2 regions of the Bradyrhizobium sp. SZCCHNPS1003 genome follow, and region 1 is predicted to be linked to the other one. Evidence: riboswitches for the same ligand, from Rfam matches in the RefSeq annotation. Region 1 holds a riboswitch; the other holds the start of a gene.
The links. A riboswitch is a leader RNA that binds a small molecule or an ion and turns the genes downstream of it on or off. The one in region 1 is predicted to bind S-adenosylmethionine.
Positions count from the first base shown of each region.

Region 2: it holds a riboswitch for S-adenosylmethionine, as region 1 does, so the genes downstream of both, QX126_RS26830 (O-succinylhomoserine sulfhydrylase) here and QX126_RS19840 (homoserine O-acetyltransferase) in region 1, are expected to answer to the same signal.

Region 1 covers NZ_JAUHIU010000011.1:192,605-200,540, forward strand. Annotated here, with positions in the region: gene QX126_RS19825 (prephenate/arogenate dehydrogenase family protein) at 1-716, opposite strand, end outside; gene hisC (histidinol-phosphate transaminase) at 713-1,810, opposite strand; gene QX126_RS19835 (chorismate mutase) at 1,848-2,681, opposite strand; SAM riboswitch at 2,880-2,959, shown strand; gene QX126_RS19840 (homoserine O-acetyltransferase) at 3,051-4,265, shown strand; gene metW (methionine biosynthesis protein MetW) at 4,269-4,934, shown strand; gene QX126_RS19850 (GIY-YIG nuclease family protein) at 5,000-5,332, shown strand; gene QX126_RS19855 (S8 family serine peptidase) at 6,002-7,936, opposite strand, start outside.
Region 2 covers NZ_JAUHIU010000018.1:142,678-150,613, reverse strand. Annotated here, with positions in the region: gene QX126_RS26845 (OpgC domain-containing protein) at 1-663, shown strand, start outside; gene QX126_RS26840 (SGNH/GDSL hydrolase family protein) at 663-1,421, shown strand; gene QX126_RS26835 (SGNH/GDSL hydrolase family protein) at 1,435-2,595, shown strand; gene QX126_RS26830 (O-succinylhomoserine sulfhydrylase) at 2,677-3,885, opposite strand; SAM riboswitch at 3,962-4,041, opposite strand; gene QX126_RS26825 (2'-deoxycytidine 5'-triphosphate deaminase) at 4,154-5,260, shown strand; gene QX126_RS26820 (MATE family efflux transporter) at 5,381-6,859, shown strand; gene QX126_RS26815 (SRPBCC family protein) at 6,876-7,277, opposite strand; gene QX126_RS26810 (VOC family protein) at 7,289-7,648, opposite strand; gene QX126_RS26805 (AraC family transcriptional regulator) at 7,701-7,936, opposite strand, start outside.

The sequences.
Region 1 (7,936 bases):
CGCCACATCGTCGGGTCGGAGGCGGCGATGCGGGTGAAATCGCGAAAGCCGCCGGCGGAGAACTTGATCACCTCGGACTCGGTCACCTGCGCCAGCTCGTCGGCGGTGCCGACGATGGTGTATGCGATCAGATGCGGCAGATGGCTGGTGATCGCGAGCACGCGGTCATGATGATCCGGCGTCATGATCTCGACCTTGGCGCCAAGCGCGGCCCAGAACGCGCGGAGACGATCGATCGCGTCGGCATCTACACCGTCGGGTGGCGTCAGGATGCACCAGCGGTTGATGAACAGCTCGGCGAAGCCAGAGTCCGGTCCCGAATTCTCGGTGCCGGCGACCGGATGGGCCGGTACGAAATGAACATGCGCCGGCAGGTGCGGCGCCATGTCGCGAACGATGGCGCCCTTCACGGAGCCGACGTCGGAGACGATGGCGCCGGGCTTCAGATGCGGCGCGATCTCTTCGGCCACGGGACCGCACGCGCCGACGGGAATGCAGAGGATGACGAGGTCGGCATCCTTGACCGCCTCGGCATTGCTCGCAACGACGCGGTCGACGATGCCGAGCTCGGTCACGCGGGCGCGGGTCTTGTCCGAACGCGCCGTGGTGACGATTTCGCCGGCCATGCCTTGCAGCCGCGCCGCGCGCGCGATCGAGCCGCCGATCAGGCCGAAGCCGATCAGCGCGATGCGTTCGAACCGTCCCGCGACGCTCACTTCGTCCTCATGAATTCGCTGAGAGCCTCGACGACCAGACGATTGGCCTCCTCGGTGCCGATCGTCATGCGCAGCGCATTCGGCAACTTGTAGTTGGCGAGCGCGCGCAGCACGAGGCCGCGCCGGGTCAGGAATTCGTCGGCCTCGACCGCGGTGCGGCCCTTGTCGGTCGGGAAGTGGATCAGGATGAAGTTGGTGACGCTCGGCGTCACTTTCAGCCCGAGCTTGCCGATCTCCTCGGTGAGCCAGTTGCGCCAGGTCTCGGTGTGTGCCTTCGACATCTGCTGATGCGCGGTGTCCTCGATCGCGGCGACCGCAGCGAGCATCGCGGGCGAGGAGACGTTGAACGGCCCGCGGATGCGGTTGATGGCATCGACGATGTGCGCCGGGCCGAACATCCAGCCGACGCGGAGCGCTGCGAGGCCGTGGATCTTGGAAAAGGTGTGGGTGACGACGGTGTTCTCGGTCGTGGCGACCAGCTCGATCCCGAACTCATAATCGTTGCGCGAGACGTAGTCGGCATAGGCGGCGTCGAGCACCAGCACGACATGCGAGGGAAGGCCGGCGCGCAGCCGCTTGACCTCGTCGAACGGGATGTAGGTGCCGGTCGGGTTGTTCGGGTTGGCGAGCCAGACCAGCTTGGTGCGCGGCGTCACCGCGCTGAGGATCGCATCGACGTCGGTCCGATATTCCGTCTCCGCGGCAACCACGTTCTTGGCGCCGCAGGCCATGGTCGCGATCGGATAGACCAGGAAGCCGTGCGCGGTGGAGATCGCCTCGTCGCCTTGCCCGAGAAAGGTGTGTGCCAGCAGATTCAGGATCTCGTCGGAGCCGGCGCCGCAGACGATGCGGCCGGGATCGAGGCCATAGGTGCGGCCGATCGCCTCGCGCAGCACCCGCGAGGTGCCTTCCGGATAATCCTCCAGATGCGTGGCCGCGCTCTTGAAGGCGTCGATCGCCTTGGGTGAAGGACCGAACGGAGTCTCGTTCGCCGACAGCTTGAACACCTTGCGGCCCGGCTCGGGCTTCGGGCTCTTGCCCGGCGTGTAGGGCGCAATCTCGAGGATGCCGGGATTCGGCACGGGGCGGTTCATCGTCAACTCCGGAAAATCATCACTGGCGCGGGGCGTCTCAGCTGGGAACCGTATAGCGTTTCGCATGGCCGCCGACGAGGGCCGTCGAGCGGACCGAGGCGCCCGCCGCGATCAGGGCAGCCTTGATCTTGTCGAGGTTCGACGGCGACTCGATCGACACCAACAGCGCCGCGCCGTCGAAGGCGGTATCGGGCACCGCGATGACGTCGGCGAGCGGCGACAGCGCGCGGGACACCTGCGCATTCCAGCCGGAGACGCGGATGCTCCAGGTCTCGACCTCCAGCACCAGCGCGTCGTCCGCGACGCGCGAGATCGCGAACACCGGCAGCGCCGCCGGATGGTCGGCCCGCTCGATGAACGGCATCCGCGCGATGATCTTCGGCGCGCCCGCGGGCTCCAGCGTGATCCACCACGGCGTATGCCCCGAGGTCGTCGACACCAGCGCGAGATCGCCCTTCGAGCGCGCCACGGCTTCGACGGCGGCCTGGGCGCTGAAATGGGCGACATAAGGCACCACGAAGCCGAAATGGAACCTGGCGGAATCGCGCATCGCGGATTCGCCGACCGACACGTCGGCGTGAACCGAGAACGGCGCCTGCACGTAAGTGAACGTCGAGACGATCACGCGCCAGATGCCCTCGACGGTGTCGAGCGGCAGGATGCCGCGATGGCGCTGCACCAGGCGCCGCATCATGTCGGCCTCGCGCGCCGGACGGAACGCCGAGCCGACCTCCTGGGTCTTCTTGACCTTGATCAGCCGGTCGATGATGTCGGCCCTGTTCATCAGCAGCTGATGGACCTGCTCGTCGATCGCGTCGATCTCCTTGCGCAAATCGGCGAGCGAGGGAGGGGCTGGCGGCGGGGTCGACATGGGCAGGGTCACTCTTCGCAGGCCGCGGGTCAACGCGCGGCGGACTGGAACGGATGCCGTTCTCTCCGATGCGGGGGACGTGCGCAACAGCAAGTTTACCTCGTGCTGCCTAGGCTTGGCTGACCTGCAGCCATGGAGCGCCCGATCGGCGGTCAACCCGAGCTTGCCTTGACGAGGAGCGCCCGCGGGACTAGTTTCTGCCCGTTCCGTGGTCATTTGAGCCGGCCGGCTTGCAGCCACGTTAAAAAACTCGCTAAACAGGCCGGGGACGTTATCGATCCCGGCCGAACCCCAGTTCAGGCCGGGTTTTTCATGGCCTGATGTGTCACGTGGTTCGGGAGCCCTTGCCGGATGGCCGGGGTGAGAGACATGACAGGCCTGACGCCGAAACCCACCTCCGCGCTGCGCACGATTGCGCCCGAAGAGCGCTCGCACGAGGTCGATCATCCGAGCTCGCTGGTCGCGCAGTTCGGTGCCGACAAGCCGCTCAGGCTCGATTGCGGCGTCGACCTGTCGCCGTTCCAGATCGCCTACCAGACCTATGGCGAGCTCAACGCCGACAAGTCGAACGCGGTCCTGGTCTGCCACGCGCTGACCGGCGACCAGCACGTCGTCAACCGTCATCCGGTCACCGGCAAGCCGGGCTGGTGGGAGACGCTGGTCGGCCCCGGCCGTCCGCTCGATCCCAGCCGCTATTTCATCATCTGCTCGAACGTGATTGGCGGCTGCATGGGCTCGACCGGCCCGGCCTCGCTGAACCCTGCGACCGGCAAGGTCTGGGGGCTCGATTTCCCGATCATCACCATCCCCGACATGGTGCGGGCGCAGGCGATGCTGATCGACCATCTCGGCATCGACACGCTGTTCGCCGTGGTCGGCGGATCGATGGGCGGCATGCAGGCGCTGCAATGGACGGTGGCCTATCCGCAGCGCGTGTTCGCCACGCTCGCGATCGCCTGTGCCACGCGGCACTCGGCGCAGAACATCGCCTTCCACGAGCTCGGCCGCCAGGCCGTCATGGCCGATCCCGACTGGGACCACGGCCGCTACGGCGACAAGGGCGTTCATCCGCATCGCGGCCTCGCGGTGGCACGGATGGCCGCGCATATCACCTATCTGTCGGACGCGGCGCTGCATCGCAAGTTCGGCCGCCGCATGCAGGACCGCGAGTTGCCGACGTTCTCGTTCGACGCCGATTTCCAGGTCGAGAGCTATCTGCGCTATCAGGGCTCGTCCTTCGTCGAGCGCTTCGATGCCAACTCCTATCTCTATCTGACGCGCGCGATGGACTATTTCGACATCGCCGGCGACCACGATGGCGTGCTGGCGGCGGCGTTCCGCGGCATCAAGACGCGCTTTTGCGTGGTGTCCTTCACCAGCGACTGGCTGTTTCCGACTTCGGAGTCGCGGGCGCTGGTGCATGCGCTCAACGCGTCCAGCGCGCGCGTGTCGTTTGCCGAGATCGAGACCGACAGGGGGCACGACGCGTTCCTGCTCGACGTCCCCGAGTTCTTCGAGATCGCCAGCGCTTTTCTCGATTCCGCCGGCAAGGCGCGCGGCCTCAAGGTCGCGACGGGAGGCTGAGACATGAGCATGCAGGGTGTGCTGCCGCTGAACGGATTCTCCGGCGGCGAGGTGCTGGCCTATCGGCCCGATCATCTCCTGATCGCCGGCATGGTCGAGAGCGGCTCCAAGGTGCTCGACATCGGCTGCGGCGACGGTGACCTGCTGCAGCTGCTCGAGAGCCGCGGCATCGACGGCCGCGGCATCGAGCTGTCGCGCGAGGGCGTCAACCATTGTGTCGCCAAGGGCCTCGCGGTGGTGCAGGGCGATGCTGACACCGATCTCGTCGATTATCCCGACGATGCGTTCGACTACGTGGTCCTGTCGCAGACCCTGCAAGCGACGCGGCGGCCCAAGACGGTGCTGGAAAATCTCCTGCGCATCGGCCGCCGTGCCATCGTCACCTTCCCGAATTTCGGCTTCTGGCGGCTGCGGCTGCAGCTGCTGGTCGGCGGCCACATGCCGCGCACCGACAATCTGCCTTTCACCTGGTACGACACGCCGAACATCCATTTCTGCACCATCAAGGACTTCGTGCAGCTCTGCGACGAGATCGGCGTCAAGATGGAGCGCGCCGTCGCACTTGATAGTTACGGCCGCCCCTTGCGTGTCGCCATGCCCTGGTGGTTCTGGAACATGTTCGGCGAGCAGGGGGTGTTTCTTCTGAGCAGGGCGGAGAAGGGGCGGTAGGGGGACGGGGGGCGACCGCAGCCCCGGGGCCTCGTTGAAGTTTGTGGCCCGCTCTCTCCGCCGTCATGGCCGGGCTTGTCCCGGCCATCCACGTCTTGCAGTATGGCGAGATGGCGGGCGGCTACGTGTACTTCATGACTAATCGTCCCAACGGTGCGCTCTATGTCGGCGTGACCAGCGATCTCGTGCGCCGTGTCTTTCAGCATCGATCCGGCTTGGTTGATGGCTTCACCAGGCGGTATGGCTTGAAGCGATTGGTGTACTTTGAAGTCTTCGACGATCAGAGCGCGATCCAACGGGAGCACAACATCAAGCATTGGTCGCGCGCCTGGAAGGTTGGACTGATCATTGCGAGCAATCCCGACTGGGACGATCTCTACGATAGGATCACAGCTTGAGGCGTGCACGAGGACGGACGTGGATGGCCGGGACAAGCCCGGCCATGACGAGCTTGGGGTGGCGGGATTTCACTTTTCAAAGAGCCGATGGCGGTTGAGACAAGGCTGCGCGTCCCCGCGGCGCATCTGCGCCCGAGCTATGCGTCATGCATCGCCTCCGATAGCGAAGAGGCGCAGGGAAGGCCGGATGCTGGCCGCACCCATGGCCCGCCTGCGGAAAAAATGCAGGCGGCAGGAACCACAGGTACGAGCCGGAACACCCGGCCTTCCCTGCGCGATGGTTGAACGGCTGCTTCGCATTCTCCTCGGTGCGCCGGGCTTTTTGGCCACCGTGTCGCGCAATGCGCTTGCGCGCATCGCGCTGGATACCAGCATCGGGGTATCAGGACCGCGCGACTTGACCGTGCGTGCCGGAATTGCTCGTCCGCGCGAGGAAGCCCCACGCGCAATCCGACACGCCCACCGCATCCCACCTCAGCGTTCGTGACGACCGCGATACGCCCCTCTTGCAGTGAGGCGGGACGGGCGGAAATCTGCGCTTGATTTGGCCGACGACGCAAGCCGCGATCGTGCGACAAACTAACACGACGGGCAGTCCGTGCATGAGGCTCATGCGCAAACTGCCCGTCGTGCAACGTCTGATGCCGTTCCTACGGCTTGCCCCGTGATCTACAGCAAGCCGACCTTGTGCATGATGTCGCGGATCTGCGCCGGACTGGGATCACCGACCGCAGGGCTGGACCACTCGCTGGTCGTCGTTGCCGGACCCCTGGCAACCGAACCGGCTCCGTTGAGCTTGCCATTGGGGGCCTGCGGCACCAGCGTCGGAGACGTCGCGCCGCTCTGCGCCTCGCCGCGCGCCAGTCCCAGCAGGCGACGGAGAACGTCGAGCGAGGGATCGGCCGTGGGCGCGGAGGCCACGCCCGCTTCCAGGCCGAGTGCGCGCATCGCGTTCGGCAGTCCGGCTCCCGAACGGTTGGGATCGCCGAACTGCAGCGGCGTCGATGTCTCCTTCAGGATCTGGAACAGCCGCTCGACACGCCGCGCGTCGCGCGTCGCGAACTGGCCCTTGAAGTCGGGATGATGCGCCAGCACGAGCGCGGCGAGACCGGTGACGTGCGGCGTCGCCATCGAGGTGCCATCCCAGGCGCCGAAGCCATCCGCCGGCAGCGAGGACACGATGCCGACGCCCGGCGCGCAGACGTCGATCTCCGGCCCGAAGCAACTGAACTTCGCCGGAAAATATCCGTCGGCGCTCCGGAAGCCGTCCAACCCCTGCTGGGCGTGGAAGCTGTCCTCGGGAAACTCGCCCCATTTGCCCATCGCGGCGACCGCCAGGCAATGCGGCGTCGAGCCCGGAAACTGGACCGGCCCCGACGAGTTTCCTGCGGCGACGATACAGGCGAGGCCCATCTGCTTGGCCCGCAAGATCCGCTCCTCGATGATCTGCGACGGCTCGCCGCCGCCCAGACTCATGTTGGCGACGTCGATGCCATTCTCCATGCAGTAGTCGAGCGCCGAGACGAGATCGCTGAACCGGCCGCCCGGGAAGATCCGGCAGACATGGATTTCGGCCGCCGGAGCGAAGCCGCGAATGCCTCCGCCGGAGCCGATCGGTCCGCCGGCGATGATCCCGGCGCAATGCGAGCCGTGACCGATGGTATCGACGGTCCAACTCGCGGGATCATTGCCGACGATGCTCTTGCCGATCGTGACGCTGTGCAGATTGCGATGCGTCGGCGCGGCGCCGGAATCGATCACCGCAATCTTCACTCCCGCGCCGTTATAGGCGAGGGGCAGGCGATCGAGGCCCATCGCGCGCTGGCCCCAACCCAGCAATTGCTGGCCGGGAAATCCGCGCAGATAGGCGCCGAGGGTCTTCGCGGCGATGCGGTTCACGCTGTCGGGGGTCAGTTGCGGACGATCGAGCCAGAAGGTCCAGTAATCGACCCGCGGCTTGATCAGGATCGAGCGGATGGTGTCGGGCGTCTCGCCCTGAATCTTGAGCGTGACGCGGCCGCTGGCGTCGGTGACGCCCTGAACCGGCCACACGCTGCCGAACACGTATACTTCCACCTCCTGCAGCGGGCCGCTCTCGCCGACCACTTCGATCGTCGTCGAGAACCCGTCGGCCAAGGGAATGAGAACGCCGGGATTGGGAAGCTGATGCGGCGCCGGCACCTGGGGGACGGTCGGATCGAGCATGTAGGTGAGCGGCGCATCGCGCTCGACCGCGAGCCGTGCTCCGGCCTGGGCCTTCAGCAATTCGGCCTTGTCGGGCGCCATGCGGGCCAGCACCATCGGGCCGAGCGGTGCTTGTCCTGGGTCGGCGCTCTGAAATCCGAGCAGGCGCGGCGGCTGAATTGTCTTCACCACGTCGATGTCGGGGCTGTTTGTCAGTTGCTGGACGATGAAGTCGGCGCTGAAGGTCCCAAGCCCCATCTGCTGGCGCGGTGCCAGGATGTACTGCGCCCGCCGTTGCGAGATCGTTGCGCCGGGTTGACCCGTTGCTGGCGCCGCCGTGCCGCCGTCGCTGCGGCTGGTCCCTTGTGCGGCTGGGGCTGATGCGGCGGTCACCCGTGCTGCGGCCTGCGGTGCGGCAGC
Region 2 (7,936 bases), on a different contig from region 1:
CCCGACGTGACGCTAGGCCTATCCGTCATTCTCTATGCCGTGACCTGGGAGCTCGATCTCTATCTGACGGCCTATCCCAACGGCTTCTGGGCCTTCAATCCGTTCGCCTGGCAATTGCTGTTCGTGTTCGGCGCCTGGTGCGCGCTCGGCGGCGCGCGGCGCATGTCGCGCATCATCAACTCGCCGATCACGCTCGGGCTCTGCGTCGCCTATCTGGTCGCGGCCTTCTGTGTGACCCTGACCTGGTACATTCCGCAGCTCGGCCATCTGATGCCGCGCCGAATCGAGCAGTGGATGTATCCGATCGACAAGACCGACCTTGACGTGTTGCGTTTCGCGCATTTTCTCGCACTCGCAGCACTCACCGTGCACTATTTGCGCAAGGATTGGCCGCTCTTGAAGTCGCCGTGGCTGCGTCCGCTGATTGTCTGTGGGCAACACTCGCTCGAGATCTTCTGTCTCGGCGTGTTTCTGGCGTTTGCGGGCCACTTCGTCCTTGCCGAAGTGTCCGGCGGCGCCATGATGCACGCGGTGATCAGCCTTTGCGGCATCCTCATCATGTGGGGGGTGGCGTCGTTGATTTCGTGGTACAAGCGTGAGGCCGATAAGGGCGCGACGCGAAAAGGTGCGCGCAGCAACGCCGATCTGGCGGGAGGGGGCTGATGAAGTCCGTCTCGTGGTTAAGGTTTGGTATCGCAGTGCTGGCTGTTTCGCTGGCGGCCTCTGCGCGCGCGGAAGAGGCGCCGCAGAACTGCGAGGTGCCGGCCTACCTGCTGACCACCGAGAGCCCGCTCCCGAAGGTTGCAGACGCCGTCAAGAACGGCCGCACGCTGGATATTCTCGTCGTCGGAAGCCGCTCATCCTCCATTGTCAGCACGTCCGACGCCAATGCCTACCCCGCCCGTCTGCAGGCTGCGTTGAAGGACAAGCTGCCAACCGTCGCCGTCAATCTCAGCATCGAGCTGCAGCCCAAGAAGACGGCCGAGGAGGTCGCGGGCAATCTCGTTAAACTGGTGGAAGGAAAAAGGCCTAATTTGGTCATCTGGCAGACCGGCACGGTCGACGCCATGCGGTCGATCGATCCTGATGAGTTCCGGCAGGCGGTCGACGACGGTGTGGCGACGCTGCAGAAGGCGGGAGCTGACGTCGTCTTGATGAACCTGCAATACAGTCCGCGGACGGAGACATTGATCTCCGTGCCGCCCTATGTCGACAACATGCGTGTGGTGGCGCAGCACCGGGACATTCCGCTGTTCGATCGGTTTGCCATCATGCGGCAATGGAACGAGCAGGGCGATTTCGACCTGTTCAATCCGACGCACGGAGTCGAGCTGGCCAAGCAGGTTCATGACTGCCTCGGCCGGGCGCTGTCGAAGTTCATCATCGACGCGGCGCATATCGGGCCGGCGCAGCAGAACTAGGGTTATGTCGTTCATGACGTCGAATGAGTGTCACCGCGTCTCCGGGACATGGGAGAAGCTTTCGGCCGTTGCGGTCATTGCCATTGCCATCGTCCTCGCGCTGAGCCCGCAGAAGCTACGGGCGCAGAGCGCAGCGCCGGCTGCGCCCGCCGCGCTTTCCGATGTGGAGAGCTCCGATCCAAAGGCTCCGCTGATCAGCGAGCGACCGAGCATCGGTCACGTCACGGTGGCGCAGGCGAACGATCAGGTGCCCGGGCCGATCGCCGTGGCGCGCCCGGCGACCACAACCTCGCCGCCTGCGGCGACGACCGCGCCGGCCATGACCGATGCACAGCCGCCGGCTGCAGCCGGGCAGGCCGTCGTGGCGGCGCCGCCGTCGCGCAGCATCACCGAGCGGGCGATCGACAAGGTCAAGCAGGTCGCGAAGTCGGCCACCGACATCTTCAACCGCGTGCCGTGCCTGACGCCGAAGGGCGTCGCCAAGAAGAATTTCATTTCGCTGCCGCACGTCGCCAACAAGCTCGCCTCCGGCCTGCCGGTCGTCATCGTCGCCTTCGGCTCGTCGTCGACGCAGGGCTATGGCGCGAGCGCGCCGGACTACACCTATCCGAATCGGCTTGCCGCGCAGCTGCGCCGGCAATATCCGATGGTCGACATCAGCGTCATCAATGCCGGCGTCGGCGGCGAGGATGCGCCGGAGATGATGAAGCGGCTGGAGACGTCGGTGATCGACCGGCATCCGGATCTCGTGATCTGGCAGGTCGGCACCAATGCCGTGCTGCGCGATCTCGATCCCGCCGAGACCGCCAAGCTGGTCGATGACGGCGTCGCCAAGATCCAGGCGGCGGCCTCCGATGTCGTGCTGGTCGACCTGCAATATTCGCCGCGCGTCAACGAGCGCTCGGAGAACGCCAGCCGCATGAACAAGCTGCTCGGGCGTATCGCCGAGCTGCATCATGCCGGCATCTTCCCGCGCTTCGAGGTGATGCGCGACTGGCACGAGCGGCAGGCGATCCCGATCAACGAGTTCGTGATCTCGGACGGCCTGCACATGAGCGATTGGGGCTACGCCTGCTTCGCCCAGCTGCTCGGCGACGACATCATCCGCTCGGTCGGCCAGGTCAAGCTCGGCATCAACACGCCGGCCAACGTGCTGACCTATCGGCCGATGTGAGAGTGGCGAGTAGGGAAATAGCGAGTAGCGAATAGGATGCAATCGGTACTCCCTATTCGCCATTCTCTATGCGGCCATTCGCTACGCGGCCCTCAGGGCCGCATCCAGATCTTCGATCAGATCGTCGGCATGCTCGAGCCCGGCGGAGAAGCGGATGAAGCCCTCGCTGATGCCGAGCTCGGCGCGCGCCTCCGGCGTCAGCCGCTGGTGCGTCGTCGTCGCCGGATGCGTGACCAGCGTCTTGGCGTCGCCGAGATTGTTGGAGATGCGCGCGAGCTTCAAGCCGTTGAGCGTGCGGAACGCGCCGGCCTTGCCGCCCTTCACCTCGAAGCCGACCAGCGTCGAGCCGGCGCGCATCTGCTTGCGCACGGTCGCCGCCTGCGGATGGTCCTCGCGGCCCGGATAGATCAGCCGCGAGATCTTCGGATGCGCGGCGAGGAAGTCGGCCACCTTCGCCGCGGTCTCTGTCTGCGCGCGCACGCGCACCGCCAAGGTCTCCAGGCCCTTGAGCAGAACCCAGGCGTTGAACGGCGAGATCGACGGGCCGGTCTGGCGCATGAAATTGTGGATGTGCTCGGCGATGAATGCTTCCGACGACAGGATCACGCCGCCGAGGCAGCGGCCCTGGCCGTCGATGTGCTTGGTCGCGGAATACACCACGACGTCGGCGCCGAGCGCGAGCGGGCTCTGCCAGATCGGGGTCGCGAACACGTTGTCGACGATCAGCCGCGCGCCATGGGCGTGCGCGATCGCGGCGATCGCGGGAATGTCCATCACGTCGAGCGTCGGATTGGTCGGGCTCTCCAGGAAGAACGACTTGGTGTTCGGCCTGACCGCCTTCTGCCATTGGTCGAGGTCGAGCCCATCGACCAGGGTCGATTCGATGCCGTAGCGCGGCAAGAGATCTTCGACGACGTAGCGGCACGAGCCGAACAGCGCCTTGGCGGCGACGACGTGATCGCCGGCACGGAGGGGAGCGAGGATTGCCGTGGTGACTGCGGCCATGCCGGTTGCGGCCGAGCGGCACGCCTCGGCGCCCTCGAGCTCGATCATGCGGCGCTCGAACATCGCCGTGGTCGGGTTGGAGAAGCGCGAATAGATGAAGCCGGGGTCCTCGCCCTTGAAGCGCGCCTCGCACTCCTCGGCGGTGGCGTAGACGAAGCCTTGCGTCAGATAGAGCGCCTCGGCGGTCTCGCCGAATTCGGAACGCAAGGTGCCGGAATGCACCAGACGGGTTTCAGGACGATAGCGGGCGAACGACGCCGGGGCCTTCGCGGGGGACTTCGACATGTGACCTCCATCGTGACCACCGCCTCCAGCGATGGGCACAAAAAAACCGGCCTGGGAAAACTCCTCACGGCCGGGATCACAATCGTCCCCGGCCTGTTTAGCGACTTATTTAACGTGGCTGCAAGCCGGCCGGCTCAAATCACCACGGGATAAGTCGTGCTCATAGTCGCAACCGGCCTTTCCGTCAAGCCAGCCATCGGATAACCGGTAAAAAGACCCTATATAGGCTCGATAAGCCGCCGTTCCGGCGCCTGCAAAGGATCAGGTCTTGCCGTTTTCGCTCAGCCCCGACGCCCACGGCATCCTCCCCGATCGCATGATCGTGGCGATGGCGGAGGCTGGCCTGATCATCCCCGCATACGATTTTGTCGAAAGCCAGATCCAGCCGGCGAGCCTGGACCTGCGGCTCGGCGACATCGCCTATCGCGTGCGGGCAAGCTTTCTGCCCGGGCCGGGCGCGACGGTCGCCGAGCGTATCGACGAGTTGAAGCTGCACGAATTCGCGCTCGCCGACGGCGCAGTGCTGGAGACCAACTGCGTCTACATCGTGCCGCTCTTGGAGAGTCTCGCGCTGCCGAAGGACATCGTCGCGGCCGCCAATCCGAAGAGCTCGACCGGGCGGCTCGACGTGTTCACCCGCGTGATCGCCGACGGCACGCGACGGTTCGACATGATCGGAGCCGGCTATCACGGTCCGCTCTACGCCGAGATCAGCCCGAAGACGTTTCCCGTTTTGCTGCGCGAAGGCTCGCGCCTGTCCCAGGTCCGCTTCCGCTACCGCGACGCGGTTCTGTCGGAGGACGAACTGATCGCGCTGCATCAGGCCGAGCGGCTGGTGGATCGCGATGATGCGGATCTCGTCGGCGGCGTCGCTCTTTCCGTCGACCTGTCCGGCAGCAATGCCAACGGCTATGTGGGCTATCGCGCCAAGCGCCATACCGGCGTCGTCGACGTCGACCGCCGCGCCGGCTATGCCGTGGAGGAGTTCTGGGAGCCGATCAAGGCGCGCCCCGACGGCAGCCTCATTCTCGATCCCGGCGAGTTCTACATCCTGGCTTCGAAGGAGGCCGTGCAGGTGCCGCCGGACTACGCCGCCGAGATGGTGCCGTTCGATCCGCTCGTGGGCGAATTCCGTGTCCACTATGCCGGCTTCTTCGATCCCGGCTTCGGCTATGCCGGCGCCGGCGGGCAGGGCTCGCGCGCGGTGCTCGAGGTGCGCTCGCGCGAGGTGCCGTTCATCCTCGAGCACGGTCAGATCGTCGGCCGCCTCGTCTATGAGAAGATGCTGGCCCGGCCGAACGCGATGTATGGCAGCCGCATCGGCTCCAACTACCAGGCCCAGGGCCTGAAGCTCTCCAAGCACTTCCGCCTCTAGGCCCGGCTGCGCGCTGACCGCGCACCCCCAATGCGCCCGCTGCACGGGGCGCGGCCCGGCGGTGTGCTAGGAGGAACGACAAAGGTCCCGCCAGATGGCGCGGCCAAACGGGGAGCGAGCATGTCCGAGATCGGCTTGGCCGACAGTCCGGTCGGCGAGGGGCGTACGTTGCCGCCCATCGCGAAGCCGGTTCGGAATGCGCTCGTCGACGGACCCATTCTGCGCACCCTGCTGTCGCTGGCCTGGCCCAACATCATCGCGAACACGGCAGGCACCTGCGTCGTCATCGCCGAGACCTCCTATATCGGCCGGCTCGGTATCGAGGCGCTGGCGGCGATGGCACTAGTGTTCCCGCTGGTGATCCTGACCATGACGATGTCCGGCGGCGCCATGGGCGGCGGCGTGGCCTCGGCGATCGCGCGGGCGCTCGGCGCCGGCGACACCGAACGGGCCTCGACCCTCGCCACGCACGCGCTGCTGATCGCGCTATTGTTCGGCGCGACCTTCATGATCGGCATGCTGGTGTTCGGACCTGCCTTGCTGGAGGTGCTCGGCGGCCGCGGCGCGGTGCTGAGCCATGCCACGGCCTATCTGCAGATCTTCTTCGGCGGCGCCATCCTGCCCTGGCTGATGAACTCGATGGCCGGCATCCTGCGCGGCACCGGCAACATGAAGCTGCCGTCGTTCATGATCCTTAGCTCGGCCGTGCTGCAGATCGTGCTCGGCGGCACGCTGAGTCTGGGCCTCGGGCTCGGCATGCGCGGCGTCGCCGCCGGCGCGCTGCTGGCGTTCTGCGTCAGCATCTCGGTGATGGGCTGGTATCTGTTCTCCGGCCGCGCGCGCGTCCGGCCGAAGCTGCGGGGCCTCAAGATCAGCCGTGCGATGTTCGCCGACATCCTCAAGGTCGGCGCCATCGCCTGCTTCTCGCCGCTGCAATCCGTGCTGTCGATCGCGATCTTCACGCACATGCTGGCATCGTTCGGCACCGCCGTGCTGGCCGGCTACGGCATCGGCGCACGGCTCGAATTCATGGTGACCACTGTCGCGTTCTCCGTCGGCATGGCCTCGGTGCCGATGGTCGGCATGGCGATCGGTGCGGAAAGAATCGTGCGCGCCCGCCGGATCGCCTGGACGGCGGGGCTGGTCTCTTTCGCGTCGGTGGGTGCGCTGTCGACGCTGATCGCGATCGTTCCGCAATTGTGGGTCGACATCTTCACCCAGGACGAGAGCGCGCGCAGCGCGGGCCGGCACTATCTTCAGGTCGCAGCGCCAATGTATGCCTTCATCGGCCTGGCGATCTCGATGTACTTCTCCTCGCAGGGCGCAGCCAGGGTGATCGGTCCGGTGCTGGCACAGACGGTGCGGCTCGTCTTCATCGCCGCAGGCGGCAGCTATCTGCTGAGCCATGCCGCGACCGAGGGCGACTTCTTCATGCTGGCGGCGTCCTCGATGGTCCTGCTCGGAGTGCTGACGCTCGCCACCGTCATGCTCATCCGCTGGGGCCCGAAGCCGGCCGCAGCGCTGGAGCTGCGCCCGGCCGTGCTGGCGGCCGAGCTCGGCTCGGGGGCGCAGATCCCGCCATCTCCGCATGTCGGCTGACGGCTGCTCGGCTCGTCTAGGCGCGCAGCCCGCCTAGGGCGTCCTGCATCGCGCGCGTGCCGAGCGCCATCTGCTGCTCGATATAGGGCGCGATGGCGTGCGGCAGCACGTCGGTGATCCAGAGCATCCGGCAACCCTGCGCGCCGTCGGGGATGATCTGCACGGACGCGTTGTGATGCGTCACGCGTTCGCTCTCGATCGTGTAGACCAGACGCTGCTGCGCCTCGTCGCAACTGACGAGGCGTTCGCGCGCCACATTGCCGTTGGCGAAGGTCACGATCCGGACGTCGCCGTCGAGCTGGCAATCGACGACGAAGCCGGGCGCCAGCCGGGTATGAACGGCGCCGAAGTCGCGCACGGCGTCCCAGACGGCGGCCGCGGAGGCTGCGATCGGGATGTCCTTCTGAATCGATGCCATGGCCTGAGACCTCACGGACACACGGCTTCGATGTTGTTGCCGTCGGGATCGATCAGGAAGGCGGCGTAATAGGTCGGACTGTAGTCCGCGCGCGGCCCGGCGCCGCCATTGTCGCTGCCGCCGGCCTTCAGCCCCTCGCTGTGGAATCTGGCGACCGCCGCGTGGTCCCGGGCGCGGAACGCGATATGGGCGGCGCCTTTGCTGGCGCCCTTGTCGAGATACAGCCACAGCGCCGGCTCCCCCTTCGGGCCGATGCCCGCCGACGCCTCGTCCTTGGAGCAGAGGATGTGGCCGAGCGGCGCCAGCGCCGCTGTGTAGAAGCGGACGCTGGCGTCCAGATTGCCGACCTTGAGGCCGATATGATCGTACATCGATGATCTCCATGCTTCGCATGCGGCTGCCGCACGCGCTGGGATCATCCAATCAATGGCGGCTGAGATGGTCTTGGAGAATCTTGCGCTCGCCGCGCGACGCCTTGCGAAACTTCGCCGGCGACACGCCGGCAGCGCGCGCGAAGGTGCGGGTGAAATTCGACAGATCGGCAAAACCCGAATCGTAGGCGATGGTGGTGACCGGCGTATCCTCCTCGCTGAGACGCCGCGCGGCGTGCCGCAAGCGGGAGCGGATCAGATATTGATGCGGCGTCACGCCGATCGTGG